Sinorhizobium meliloti: one gene and its partner. The protein of the gene in region 2 interacts with the protein of the main gene of each other region in a pairwise test. Links are inferred from orthologs where the notes say so. Each region holds a gene or a part of one and is shown on either strand. Other genes may lie near its edges.

Region 1 (5,417 bases), 790 kb from region 2 along the record:
GACCGCATCGTCGTCGTGACCTGCGATCCGGAGATGCAGAGGGAACGCGTCATGAAGCGCCCGGGCATGACCGCCGAGAAGTTTGCGATGATCCTCAAGCGGCAGGTGCCCGACAGCGAGAAGCGCGCCCGCGCCGACTATATCGTCGACACAAGCGACAGCTTCGACGTCACGCGGCAGCAGATCCGTGCGATCGTCGATGATTTGCGGGCCGGTTAGTTAGCGCACTTTCAGGAAAAGTGTCAGTGTCTCCGTCCGGAGGCGACTTCGAAGAGCTAGATCGCTTCGCGAACCGATGCGCTATCATCGGTGCAAACCTGGCACTGAAGCTTCAAATGACGGCGAAATGCCATTAAGAATGGAGGTCGGCTTCGGGTGATTCGCCCCGAAACAGCGTCCACAGGGCTCCCGTATGCGTGAAATCATCTTTGATACGGAAACGACCGGCCTCGACAACCGCGAGGACCGGGTGATCGAGATCGGCGGTATCGAGCTCGAGAACCAGTTTCCGACGGGGCGCACGATCCATATCTATATCAATCCGGGGGAGCGCAAGGTTCACCCGGAAGCGCTGGCCGTCCACGGTATCACCGACGAGTTCCTGAAGGACAAGCCGCCCTTCGCCGATGTCGCCCAGGAAATCGTCGATTTCTTCGGCGATGCCCGTTGGGTCGCCCACAACGCCACCTTCGACATCGGCTTCATCAATGCGGAGTTCGAGCGGCTCGGCCTGCCGCCGATCGGCAGCGACCGGGTTATCGACACTCTGGCTCTTGCCCGCCGCAAGCACCCGATGGGGCCGAATTCGCTCGATGCGCTCTGCCGTCGCTACGGTGTAGACAACTCCCATCGAACCAGGCACGGAGCCCTGCTCGACTCCGAGCTGCTGGCCGAGGTCTATATCGAGATGATCGGCGGGCGCCAGGCCGCGCTCGGTCTCGTGGTGACGGAGGCAGGTGACCGGCCGATCGAGGCTGACGACGGACCGGTCGTCGTGGTCACAAGGGAAAGGCCTCTACGGCCACGGCTGACGGAGGCCGAGATCGCCGCCCATGCGGCGCTCGTCGCGAAGATCGGCGCGAATGCGATCTGGTCGAAGTACAGCGAAGCCGATGACGTTCTCAGATCGGAAGCTGTCTAGGCCTATCCGTATTGCGGCGCCCGCGAGGTTTCTCAAGCCGAATCGCATAGACCGGGCACAAAAAACCCGGCTCGGTGAGCCGGGTCTTCCAATCATTCGGACCGATCAGTTGGCCGTGTCGTTGGTATTGGCCACCTGCGCGCGGACCTTTTCCTCGGCCATGCGCTGGGCAAACATCTGCGCGAAATCGATGGGATCGATCATCAGCGGCGGGAAGCCGCCGTTGCGGGTGGCGTCGGCTACGATCTGGCGCGCGAAGGGGAACAGGAGGCGCGGGCACTCGATGAAGAGCAGCGGCAGCATGTGCTCCTGCGGGAAGCCGGCAACGCGGAAGACGCCGCCATAGGCGAGCTCGACGTTGAAGAGCATCTTGTCGCCGTCCTTCGCCTGGGCGCTCAACGACAGGACAACGTCGAAATCATTCTCCGCCAGCGGATTGGCATTGACATTGACATTGATGTTGATCGACGGGGAGCGGTCGCGAGCCTGCAGCGAACGCGGTGCGCCGGGGTTCTCGAAGGAGAGGTCCTTGACGTACTGGGCCAGGATATTGAGCGACGGGCTCTGCTGCTGGGCACTGCCGTTGCCGTTGGATGCGGTATCAGTCGTCATAAGAGTTTCCTCGGACTTCGAATTGGTGAGGCCATCTAGCATTTAGGGCCTGGGCTTACAACCCTCGTGGCCCGGCCTGGCCCGACGCAGGAACACGTCCGACCCTTCTTTGGGAACCGGTATTATAGACCCGATTGGAGCCGGGATCAGAAAAAGTGAAGCTCGGATCAATGAGGCGGACGATCCGGCGGCGGGTCGTCTTCGTCCTTTGTCTTGCGCGAAAATTCGTCCTCGTCGAGATCGATCGTCAGCGGGCCGCGGCGCTGCTCGCGAGGGGTGCCAGCGGACTGGGGGCCAGCGGATTGGGGGCCAGAGGACTGAGGACCAGAGGATTGAGGGCCAGGGGATTGGCGCCTGGAGGAACGATAGAAGCCGGTTGCGCTGCTCAAAATCGTCATCCTTCTGCGCAGGAAGGCGGCGATGGCGCGCCGGACCGGGGGCAGAAAGATGAGAAGGCCGACGAGGTCGCTGATGAAACCGGGCACGATCAACAGGATAGCGGCGATGAAGATCAGCACACCGCCGAGAACGTCCAGCCCCGGATCGTTGCCCGTCCGCGCCGCCTCCTGCACGCGCCGGAGCACGCCGAATCCCTGGATGCGCAGGAGCATGATGCCGGCGACGGCACTTGCGAAAACGAGAAGAAGCGTCATCGCCACGCCGATCTCGCGCCCGACGGCGACGAAGCCTGCGATTTCCGCAAGCGGCAGCCCGAGAATGACGAGCGGGATCAGGAAACGCATCGCCCGTGCTCGCAAGAAGGTGAGTGCAATTGTCCGGTCTCCGGTTTATGGGTGCGACATCGTCGTTTGAATGGTCTATCCTTCCGGACTATATGGAACAGTACGAGAAATTCTAACAGCGGTTCCGGGTGGAAATGGGCTCTTTTGATTTCATCACATTTTTTTTCCTGATCGCTGCCGTGGTCATCTTCCTGCAATTGCGTAGCGTCTTAGGTCGCAGGACCGGCAGCGAGCGGCCTCCTTTCGATCCCTACTCTCCACGGGATATCGCTCAAGGGCCGGAAGCCAAGGATAACGGCAAGGTCGTTCAGCTTCCACGTCGCGAGACGGCGGAGGACGAGTCGCGCTATGCCGCGATCGAGATCGTCGCCAAGGCCGGAACTCCGCTGAATGCCCAACTCCGGGCAATGACCGACGCGGATCCCAACTTCAATCCGGCCGAATTCCTCAACGGTGCGAAGATGGCCTACGAGATGATCGTCATGGCCTTTGCCGACGGCGACCGCAAAACCCTCAAGGGTTTGCTGTCCCGCGAGGTCTACGAGGGCTTCGAGGCCGCGATTGCGGAGCGCGAGGCCAAGGGCGAGGTGGTCAAGTCGACCTTCGTCGGCATCGACAAAGCCGATATCGTGCACGCGGAGATCAAGGACGCCGAGGAAAACATAACGGTCAGGATCATCAGCCAGCTTATTTCCGCGACCTACGACAAGCAGGGGAAACTGGTCGACGGAGACGCCGATTCGGTTGCCGAAGTGAACGACCTGTGGACTTTTGCGCGCGATATCCGTTCACGCGACCCGAATTGGAAGCTGATCGCCACCGAATCGGAAAACTGACCGGGAAGCGGGCGGCCATGGCTTTTCATCTCGAGCCGGTCTCCTTTTCGGAGCTGCCCGGCTGGTCTGCGGACGACCCGGCGCCGGTGATCGCTTCGCTTCGGCGCTGTCACCGGCATGCAACGGAGGTGAAGCCGTACAAGACCGGCTCGCTCGGCATTTCGGTCGGCGACCTCCTGCCCGCCTTCGAGGCGGCGGGCAGCGATTTCTCCGATGCGGCGGCCGCACGCGCATTTTTCGAGGCCCAGTTCGTTCCGTTCCGAATCTGCCCGGAAGAGAAAAGGACCGGCTTCGTCACCGCTTTCTACGAACCCGCGATCGAGGTACGGGCTGGGCCGGATGCGGAGTTCCGCTTTCCCTTCTACCGGCGCCCCTCGGACCTCGTCGACATCGACGACACGAACCGGCCGGCAGGAATGGACCCTTATTTCGTCTTCGGCCGCCGTCGCGACGGCAGGATCGAGGAATTTCCGGATCGCCGTGCGATCGAAGAAGGATTTCTCTCCGGCCGCGGTCTGGAAATCGCCTATGCCCGCTCCAAGGTCGACGTGTTCTTCGTCCATGTGCAGGGCGCGGCGCGGTTGATCTATCCGGACGGATCGCGCCGCCGCATCACCTATGCCGCCAAAACCGGGCACCGCTTTTCCGCCGTCGGGAAACTGTTGATCGATCGCGGCGAGATCGATGCCGCCACCGTGTCGATGGCGAGCATTCGCGCCTGGCTGGCGGCCCATGCCGACAGGGCGGACGAGGTTCTGTGGCACAACCGGTCCTTCATCTTTTTCCGCGAGGCGCCGGTCGAGGAGGAGGGGCTTGGCCCCGTGGCGGCTGCCAAGGTGCCGCTCGAGCCGGGACGCTCGCTTGCGGTCGACCGCCTCATCCACACATTCGGCGTTCCCTTTTATGTCGCGAGCGAAACCCTGACCCATCTCGACGGCGGACATCCCTTCGGTCGCCTGATGCTCGCGCTCGACACCGGTTCAGCCATCGTCGGCCCGGCGCGCGGCGATATCTTCACGGGCTCCGGCGACCAGGCGGGGGAACTCGCGGGTTGCGTGCGCAACGACGCAGAGTTCTTCATTTTCGTACCCCGCGCGGCCTCGGTCCGATATCGCCCGCAGTCCAGCCATGGCTAAGGACAAGAAGCTTTCCACCGAGGACCGCATTCTCTGGGGGAAGGTCGCGCGTTCGGCGCGGCCCATGCCCGGGCGGTTGGAGAATCTCGAGGAGCTGCTGGGCGGGACCGCGGAAATCAAGGCTGTACCCGGCCCGGAGGCGGCGCCTTCCTCGAGCACGCCCGAAAAGGCCGGCAGGGGCTTTTCTCTCAGCCGCGACAAGGCAGAACACCGCCCTCATCACGCGCTGGAGCGGCCGGTCAAACGCAAACTTGCCAAGGGCCGGCTGACGCTCGAGGCGAGGATCGACCTGCACGGCATGATCCAGAGCGAGGCGCACGGATTGCTGCTGCAGTTCCTCCTCAGGGCGCGCGACCGCGGCTTGAGGCATGTCCTCGTCATCACCGGCAAAGGGACGTCGCTCGGCAGCGACGGCGCCCTGAAGCGGGCCGTGCCGCTCTGGTTCTCGCTTCCCGAGTTCCGGCCATTGATATCGTCCTACGAACCGGCAGCCCGCAATCACGGCGGCGAGGGCGCGCTCTATGTGCGGCTGGCGCGTGCGAAGGGAGGCGCATCATGACTCCCTTCGGCGAAGCCGTGCGCGAACTTCGCCGGCGCAAGGGCGTGTCTCAGAAGGAGATGGCGGCGGCGATCGGGGTTTCGCCCGCCTATCTCTCCGCTCTCGAACACGGCAAGCGGGGAGCGCCGAGCTTCGACTTCCTCCAGCGCGTTGCCGGCTATTTCAACGTGATCTGGGACGAGGCCGACGAGCTCTTCCGGATAGCGCATCTTTCAGACCCGAAAGTCGTGCTCGACACGTCCGGCCTTCCGCCCGGTCACACCGCCTTCGCCAACCGTTTGAGCATGGAGATTCGCGGCCTGTCGGCGGAGACGATTCGGGCGCTGGAAGATGTTTTGGAAAAAGCCACATTTCCTGATAAGGACAGGGGATGAAAGCCCCTCCCGGCCG
Region 2 (8,505 bases):
ACCAGACTGTGCGCGAACGACGTCCAGCCCTCGCCATCCATATGGTCGATCATCTTCGGCGGCGTCAGCGGCGTCTGGCGAACCGTGAGCGAGCGGCCCGATTCGGCAAAAAGCCTGCGCGCCTTCTCCAACCGGATGGCTATGTCGCGATAGTCGGACGGATCGAGCGGGTTGACGGAATTCAGGCGCTTGGAAGGGTGCCCCGCCGTCAGACGGATAAGCCAGCTGCCGTCATATTGCACCGACGAGGCCGGCCAGGCGCGAAAACCCACTGCTTCCAGCCGCCGCACGCTCGGTAGGTCGACCGCGACCGTTTCCCCGTTCCCCGCCCCGTCGCCGGGCGGCTCTCTGCCGTTCGATGTCATGTCCATAGCCTTGAATGCTGCGGGGCCGGAAAGAGCGCGCGGCTTTCCGGCCGCAACCCGCTCTCTCAACTCCTCGACCGTATCAGCTTCTGTAGTCGCCGTTGATTTCGACATATTCCTTGGTCAGGTCGCAGGTATAGACCGTGGCGCGGCCCGAACCCAGACCGATATCGACGCGGATCGGAATGGTCTCGCCCTGCATGACCGCAGTCGCGGCCGCTTCCGAATAGGCCGGATCGCGCTCGCCCTCGACTGCGACGCGGATATCGCCGAACCAGATCGCCAGCCGGTCGCGCTCGGCCATCTCTCCCGACTTGCCGACGGCCATGACGACGCGCCCCCAATTGGCGTCCTCGCCCGCAACCGCCGTTTTGACGAGCGGCGAATTGGCTATCGAAAGTGCGATACGTTTGGCGGCGGCATCGTTTTCCGCGCCCTCGACCGTCACCTCGACCATCTTGCGCGCGCCCTCGCCGTCGCGCACGACCTGCAACGCCAGATCACGCAGCAGATCGTCGAGCGCGGCGCGGAACCCATCGAGACGCGGGTCGGCCGCGTCCTCGACCTTCGCCTGGCCATCGCCTGCCGCCGCACCGGTCGCAAACAGCATCAGCGTGTCGGAGGTGGACGTGTCGCTGTCGACCGTCACCGAATTGAAGGTGGGTTCGACGCCTGCCTGAAGCAGTGCCTGAAGCGCCGCCGGGGCAATGTCCGCATCGGTGACGACGAAGGAGAGCATGGTCGCCATGTCGGGCGCGATCATCCCGGCGCCCTTGGCGATCCCGTTGATCGCGACCTTGACACCGCCGATCTCGGCGCTGCGGGTGGCAACCTTCGGATAGGTATCGGTCGTCATGATCGCTTTGGCCGCTTCGAACCAGAAGTCCTGGGTGGCGGACGCGGCAAGCTTGTCGAGAACACCGGCGAACTTGGTGGCGTCGAGCGGCTCGCCGATGACGCCCGTCGACGCCAGGAAGACCTCCGCCTCGCTGCAGCCGACGGCCTTTGCCGCGGCCTCGGCCGTGAGCCTGGTCGCCTCCCTGCCCTTCTTGCCGGTGAACGCGTTGGCATTGCCCGAGTTGACGACGACGGCGCGCGCAATGCCGCCCGGCAGGTTCTGCCGGCAATGATCGACCGGAGCGGAGGGGCACTTCGACCGCGTGAACACGCCGGCCACGGATGCCGGCCGGTCGAAGAGCATCATCAGCACGTCGGTCCGGTTCTTATACTTGATCCCTGCGGCAGCGGTCGCCATGCGTACGCCGCGAAGGGCCGGCATTTCGGCAAAGGTTTTCGGAGCAAGCGGAGAGACGGAACCGGACATGGGATTGAACCTGCTTTTCAGAAGCCTCGGATGTTGTGCGAAATGCCCGAACGGCATTCAGCCGTCGGGCATCCGGATCTTTGAAGGCAGAGCGGAGCAAATGCGAGCGACCTCAGCCTCCGCTCGGGGCGCGCCTCCCCAAGGGGCCGCCCGGCCGTAATTACTTGGTTTCCTGCGGCTTGCCGGCCTCGTCATAGGCCTTCTTGAGCGCCGGATCGGAGATTTCGACCGCAGTGCTCTCCTTCGCGGAATTCAGAAGCTCGAGGTACTTGTCACGCATGACGAGCTGGCGAACCTGCGGCTCGACCTGTTCGAGCGTCGGCGGAGCCTGGGGACGCTTGTCCTCGATGAGGATCACATGGAAGCCGAACTGCGTCTTGACCGGCGTCTTCGTATAGGCGCCCTTTTCGAGCGCGAAGGCGGCCGTCTCGAATTCAGGCACCATGCGGCCCTTGGTGAAGTAGCCGAGATCGCCGCCCTCTTCCTTGTTCGGGTCGGTGGACTTGGCCTTCGCAAGATCGGCGAAGTTCTTGCCCGCATCGAGCTCCTTGATGACGTCCTTCGCCTCGTCTTCGGTCTTGACGAGGATATGGCGGGCCTTGACCTCTTCCTGCGGCGGAATCGCTGCGACTTCCTTGTCGTAGCGCGCCTTCACTTCCTCGGAAGTTACGGCATCGACCACGTGCTTCTTGAAGAATGCGTTGTGCAATTCGCGTTCGGTCAGGAAGGCGACGCGCTGCTTGAACGCCTCGTCGTTCTGAAGTCCTTCCTTCTCGGCGTCCTTCAAAAGAAGCTTGACGTCGATGACGGCCGAAAGTGCTGCCGCGCGCTTCTGTTCGTCGGGCATCCGCTGGAGCTGCGGATCGAGGCTCGTGATTGCGAGATCAAGTTCCGACTGGCGGATTTCCTGGTCGCCGACTTTCGCGATGACCGGATCGGTCCCTTCGGCGCGGGCGACACCCGCCGCGATCATCGCGACCAGTGCCGCGGCCGCAAGGGTCTTGTATCTAGACATGTTTCTAACCTTTCACCATTGGCCGCCAGCGCGATTGCCTCCGGCCCCGAGGGGCTGCACAACAACCAGAATGTGGCGGTTCTGTAGCCGTCCGGCCGTGCAAGTGCGTTGACATAATCCGACCCCCCTCTTATCTGTCACGCAACCTCGCGTCCAGAACAGTTTCCGGGCGTTTCGCGGCGTGACGCGGTTTTTCGACCGCGCGCCTGAAACCCCAGGCGACAAATAAGGAAAGGACCATTTGCATGGTCAGTCTCGGCGGCTTTGCCCGCAAGTTGTTTGGTTCCGCCAACGATCGCCGCGTCCGCGGCTACAAGGGACGGGTGGACGCCATCAATGCTCTCGAAGCCGAAATGAAGGCGCTGAGCGACGAGGCCTTGGCGGCGAAGACGGCGGAATTTCGCCGTGAGCTCGCCGATGGCAAGACCCTGGACGATATTCTCGTGCCGGCCTTTGCGGTCGTTCGCGAGGCTGCGCTCCGCGTCCTCGGGCTGCGCCCTTTCGACGTCCAGCTGATCGGCGGCATGATCCTGCACGAGCGCGCCATCGCGGAAATGAAGACCGGTGAAGGCAAGACGCTCGTCGCAACCCTTCCCGTCTATCTCAATGCGCTCGCCGGCAAGGGCGTGCATGTCGTCACCGTCAACGACTATCTCGCCCAGCGCGACGCCGGCATGATGGGCCGCATCTACGGCTTCCTGGGCATGACCACCGGCGTCATCGTCCACGGTCTTTCCGACGAGCAACGCCGCGACGCCTATGCCTGCGACGTTACCTATGCGACGAACAACGAGCTCGGCTTCGACTATCTCCGCGACAACATGAAGTACGAGCGCGGGCAGATGGTCCAGCGCGGCCACTTCTTCGCCATCGTCGACGAAGTCGACTCGATCCTGGTGGACGAGGCGCGCACGCCGCTCATCATCTCCGGCCCGCTCGACGACCGCTCCGATCTCTACAACACCATCAACGAATTCATTCCGCTCCTGTCGCCGGAAGACTATGAAATCGACGAGAAGCAGCGCTCGGCCAACTTCTCGGAAGAAGGCACCGAGAAGCTCGAAAACATGCTGCGCGAGGCCGGCCTGTTGAAGGGCGAATCGCTCTACGACATCGAGAACGTGGCGATCGTTCACCACGTCAACAACGCCTTGAAGGCCCACAAACTCTTCACCCGCGACAAGGACTATATCGTACGCAACGGCGAGATCGTCATCATCGACGAGTTTACCGGACGCATGATGCCCGGCCGCCGCTATTCCGAAGGCCAGCACCAGGCGCTCGAAGCCAAGGAAAAGGTGCAGATCCAGCCCGAGAACCAGACGCTCGCCTCGATCACCTTCCAGAACTATTTCCGCATGTACGACAAACTTGCGGGCATGACCGGTACGGCAGCGACGGAAGCGGAGGAATTCGGCAACATCTACGGCCTCGAAGTTCTCGAGGTGCCGACCAACCTGCCGATCAAGCGCATCGACGAGGACGACGAGGTCTATCGCACCGTCGGCGAAAAATTCAAGGCGATCATCGACGAGATCAAATCCGCCCATGAGCGCGGCCAGCCGATGCTCGTCGGCACCACCTCCATCGAGAAGTCAGAACTTCTCGCCGATATGCTGAAGAAGAGCGGCTTCTCCAAGTTCCAGGTGCTGAACGCCCGCTATCACGAACAGGAAGCCTATATCGTCGCGCAGGCCGGCGTCCCCGGCGCGGTCACGATCGCCACCAACATGGCCGGCCGCGGCACCGACATCCAGCTCGGCGGCAACCCCGACATGCGCATCCAGCAGGAGCTGGCCGATGTCGAGCCCGGGCCGGAGCGCGAGGCGCGCGAAAAGGCGATCCGCGAAGAGGTCCAGAAACTCAAGGAAAAGGCGCTTGCCGCCGGCGGGCTCTACGTCCTGGCCACCGAACGGCACGAAAGCCGCCGCATCGACAACCAGCTGCGTGGCCGCTCGGGCCGCCAGGGCGACCCGGGCCGCTCGAAGTTCTACCTGTCGCTTCAGGACGATCTGATGCGCATCTTCGGCTCCGACCGCATGGACGGAATGCTGCAGAAGCTCGGCCTGAAGGAAGGCGAGGCGATCGTCCATCCCTGGATCAACAAGGCGCTCGAACGCGCCCAGAAGAAGGTGGAGGCGCGCAACTTCGACATCCGCAAGAATCTCCTGAAGTACGACGATGTGCTCAACGACCAGCGCAAGGTCATCTTCGAGCAGCGCATCGAACTGATGGACGCGGAGAGCGTCACCGATACGGTGACCGACATGCGCAACGAAGTGATCGAGGAAATCGTCGCCAAGCGCATCCCGGAGCGGGCCTATGCCGAAAAATGGGATGCCGAGGGGCTGAAGGCCGACGTCCAGCAGTATTTCAATCTCGACCTGCCAATCGCCGAATGGGTCGCCGAAGAAGGCATCGCCGAGGACGATATCCGCGAGCGCATCACTGCCGCGGTGGACAAGGCGGCTGCCGAGCGCGCGGAGCGTTTCGGCCCCGAAATCATGCAATATGTCGAGCGCTCGGTCGTTCTCCAGACGCTCGACCATCTCTGGCGCGAGCATATCGTCAACCTCGACCACCTGCGGTCGGTCATCGGCTTCCGCGGCTACGCCCAGCGCGATCCGCTGCAGGAATACAAGTCCGAGGCTTTCGAGCTCTTCCAGGCCCTCCTCGGCAATCTGCGCCAGGCGGTCACGGCGCAGCTGATGCGGGTCGAACTGGTCCGCGAGGCGCCGGAGGAACCGCAGCCGCTGCCGCCGATGCAGGCGCATCATATCGATCCCCTGACAGGCGAGGACGACTTCGCGCAGGCCGGCGAGACGCTGCTGGCGGTCGCCCCTGCGAACCGCGATCCGGCCGACCCTTCCACCTGGGGTAAGGTCGCACGCAACGAAGCCTGCCCCTGCGGCTCGGGCAAGAAATACAAGCATTGCCACGGCATTTACGAAGCCTGACCGCACGGCGCTGCGCGTCCCGTCGGGCGCGCGGACGATTGTCGGCCTGCCACTGACATGGCAGGCAACTTCGCCTCAAGATGTGCATGGAGCCGTAGCATGGGAGCTCAAAAGTCGTCGGACAAGTAAGCCGCAACAACGCTTTTCCTTGTTGTTGCGGCGTCTGTCGAGCCGACCCCCCGTGCCGCAGGCAGACCGCCGCCGAATGTTCCTCATTTGAGCGGATGTCTTTCCATGCCTACAAAAAACCATGTCTGGCGCTATTCGCTGCCGGCAGCGCTGCTGCTGATGGCGCCCTTCGATATCCTCGCCTCTCTGGCCATGGATATTTATCTCCCGATCGTTCCTGCGATGCCCGGTATTCTCGGCACCAGCCCCGCCGTGGTTCAGCTCACGCTGAGCCTCTATATGGTGATGCTCGGCCTCGGCCAGATCGTCTTCGGGCCCGTCTCCGACCGCATCGGGCGACGGCCAGTCCTGATCGGCGGAGCGATGCTGTTCGCCGCCGCATCGTTCTGCCTCGCGGCTTCCTCCAGCGCCATCCCTTTCGTCGCCTTCCGCTTCCTCCAGGCGGTTGGCGCATCTGCGGCTCTGGTGGCCACCTTTGCAACGATCCGGGATGTATATGCCGACCGCCCGGAAAGCGTGGTCATCTACAGCCTGTTCAGTTCCATTCTGGCATTCGTTCCCGCTCTGGGGCCGATAACCGGTGCCATGCTGGCGGAGAGGTTCGGATGGCGCTCGATCTTCGTTACGCTGGGTGCATTAGCCATAATCGCGCTGCTGCAGGCACTGCCTCGCTGGCATGAATCCCGCCCTTCGGCGGCAGCGCTGTCGCGGCACGCATTCGGCCCCCTTTTCCGCAGCCTCGCCTTCTGGACCTATACCCTCGGCTTCAGCGCCGCCATGGGCACGTTCTTCGTGTTCTTTTCCACCTCGCCGCGCGTGCTGATCGACAAGGCAGGATATTCGGAGCTGCAGTTCAGCCTCGCCTTTGCAACTGTAGCAATCGTGATGATCATCACGGCGCGCTTTGCCGAGCGGTTCGTCTCCCGATGGGGAACTTCGGGCAGCCTCCTGCGGGGCATGTGCATGTTGCTTCTCGGGGCAGCGCTCCTGATTGCCGGGGAAACGTTCGGCGTCCCTTCGTCCTGGACCTTCGTCATGCCGATGTGGGTGATGGCGGTCGGCATCGTCTTCACCGTATCGGTGACCGCAAACGGCGCTCTCGAGGATTTTGGAGACATGGCGGGTTCGGCGGTCGCAGTCTATTTCTGCGTCCAAAGCCTCATCGTCGGGACGGCGGGGACACTGCTCGTGATCGGACTGCCCGGCGACAGCGCGTGGCCGCTTGTCGTCTATGCCTCGATTATGGCCGGCGTTGTGCTGATCGCGCGCCGGCAGTTGCATTCCAGAAGGCATGTGCAGGCATGATTGAAGAGGAAGTCGGGCAAGAGCCCGGCTTCCCCGCTCTCAAGCGAGGGTGCTGAACCCTTTGTTAACGCTGATCTGACAGAAGTGAAGCCCAGTATTGCGTAATGTCAGGGTGTCCTCGTGTTCATGGCGGTATGTCAATCGGCCGGACGAATGCTGCCGTCGGCGCTGAGATATCGCCTGCCTCGTCTCCTGCACGGCCTCGCGCCGCTTCTTGCGGGGGACGATCCCAGGAACCGTGCACAGCGCGTGGCGCTCATCGCCTTTCTGATCCGCATCGTCAGCGCAGCCATCGCCTTCGTCTCGCAAATCGTCCTTGCGCGCCTGGTCGGCGAGTTCGAATACGGCATCTTCATTTTCGTCTGGGTGCTGGTCGTCCTCTTCGGAAACCTGTCCTGCCTCGGCTTCCATGCGACCGTGATCCGCTTTCTGCCGGAATACCATACGACCGCCGCGCTTGCGAATATCCGCGGCCTGACCACGACGGCGCGCGTCTTTGCGATGCTTTCCGCGACCGTGCTCGCCGCCGTCGGCGGAGCCGGCCTCTGGCTCTTCGGCTCCGCCATCGAAAGCTACTATGTGATTCCCCTCTATCTCGGCCTGTTCACCTTGCCGATGATCGCGCTCGGCGATGTACTGGACGGCACCGCGCGGGCGCATAGCTGGCCCATCGTCGCGATGAGCCCGACCTATCTCGTGCGGCCGCTGCTGATCCTCGGTTTCATGGTCATCGCGATCGCCGCCGGGCTTCCGCGCGACGCGACGACAGCCATGGGCGCTGCGCTGGCGGCGGCCTATGTCACCACGCTCGGACAATTCGTGACGATGGCATGGCGGCTCGGCCGCCATTACGTGCGCGGACCGATGAAGATCGAGCTCGGGCGGTGGCTCAGCGTCTCCCTTCCCATTTTTCTGGTCGACGGTTTCGGGTTCCTGCTCACCAATTCCGACGTCGTCATCGTGGGCCTCTATCTGAAACCCGACGATGTGGCGGTTTATTTTGCGGCGGCCAAGACCATGGCACTCGTCCATTTCGTCATGTTCGCCGTCAAGGCAGCGGCAGGTCCGCGCTTCTCCGCGGCAATGGCCGCAGGCGACCGCCGGCAGCTGGCGGAAATCGCTGTCGAAAGCGCGCGCTGGTCCTTCTGGCCGTCCCTGGTGATCGGCGGCTGCGTGCTCGCAGCCGGCAACATGCTGCTTTCGCTGTTTGGCCCGGCCTTCACCACCGGCGCCCCCTTGATGGCGATCCTGCTGACGGGAATTCTCGCCAAGGCATTTGTCGGGCCGGCCGAAACGCTGCTCACGATGGCGGGGCGGCAAAAGCTCTGCGTCCTGCTCTATGCGGCTGCGCTCGGAGCCAACATCGCCTTGAACGTGACACTCATCCCGGTCTTCGGCCTGACGGGCGCA

What was found. The genes of interacting proteins can lie anywhere in the genome.
Region 1: the proteins of secA (region 2) and secB interact in binary tests that used the Escherichia coli proteins (3 or more experiments, as listed by UniProt). The link is inferred for Sinorhizobium meliloti from one-to-one orthologs.

The regions. Positions count from the first base shown.
Region 1 is NZ_JAGIOS010000001.1:1,347,606-1,353,022, reverse strand. What follows is about bases 1-2,809. They hold secB (protein-export chaperone SecB), read right to left. Parts: upstream 1,754-2,809; coding sequence 1,247-1,753; downstream 1-1,246. Other genes in these bases: JOH52_RS06420 (Tim44/TimA family putative adaptor protein), read left to right, coding at 2,631-2,809; JOH52_RS06425 (FxsA family protein), read right to left, coding at 1,921-2,496; dnaQ (DNA polymerase III subunit epsilon), read left to right, coding at 413-1,141; coaE (dephospho-CoA kinase), read left to right, coding at 1-219. Also shown: more of JOH52_RS06420, read left to right, coding at 2,810-3,332; mltA (murein transglycosylase A), read left to right, coding at 3,350-4,468; JOH52_RS06410 (Smr/MutS family protein), read left to right, coding at 4,461-5,027; JOH52_RS06405 (helix-turn-helix domain-containing protein), read left to right, coding at 5,024-5,401. UniProt on the Escherichia coli protein: One of the proteins required for the normal export of some preproteins out of the cell cytoplasm. It is a molecular chaperone that binds to a subset of precursor proteins, maintaining them in a translocation-competent state.
Region 2 is NZ_JAGIOS010000001.1:2,138,228-2,146,732, reverse strand. The notes cover bases 2,573-5,861. They hold secA (preprotein translocase subunit SecA), read left to right. Parts: upstream 2,573-2,949; coding sequence 2,950-5,661; downstream 5,662-5,861. Other genes in these bases: JOH52_RS10100 (peptidylprolyl isomerase), read right to left, coding at 2,573-2,704. Outside these bases: JOH52_RS10110 (GNAT family N-acetyltransferase), read right to left, coding at 1-371; bifunctional glutamate N-acetyltransferase/amino-acid acetyltransferase ArgJ, read right to left, coding at 448-1,689; more of JOH52_RS10100, read right to left, coding at 1,850-2,572; cml (CmlA/FloR family chloramphenicol efflux MFS transporter), read left to right, coding at 5,896-7,095; JOH52_RS10085 (lipopolysaccharide biosynthesis protein), read left to right, coding at 7,249-8,505. UniProt on the Escherichia coli protein: Required for protein export, interacts with the SecYEG preprotein conducting channel.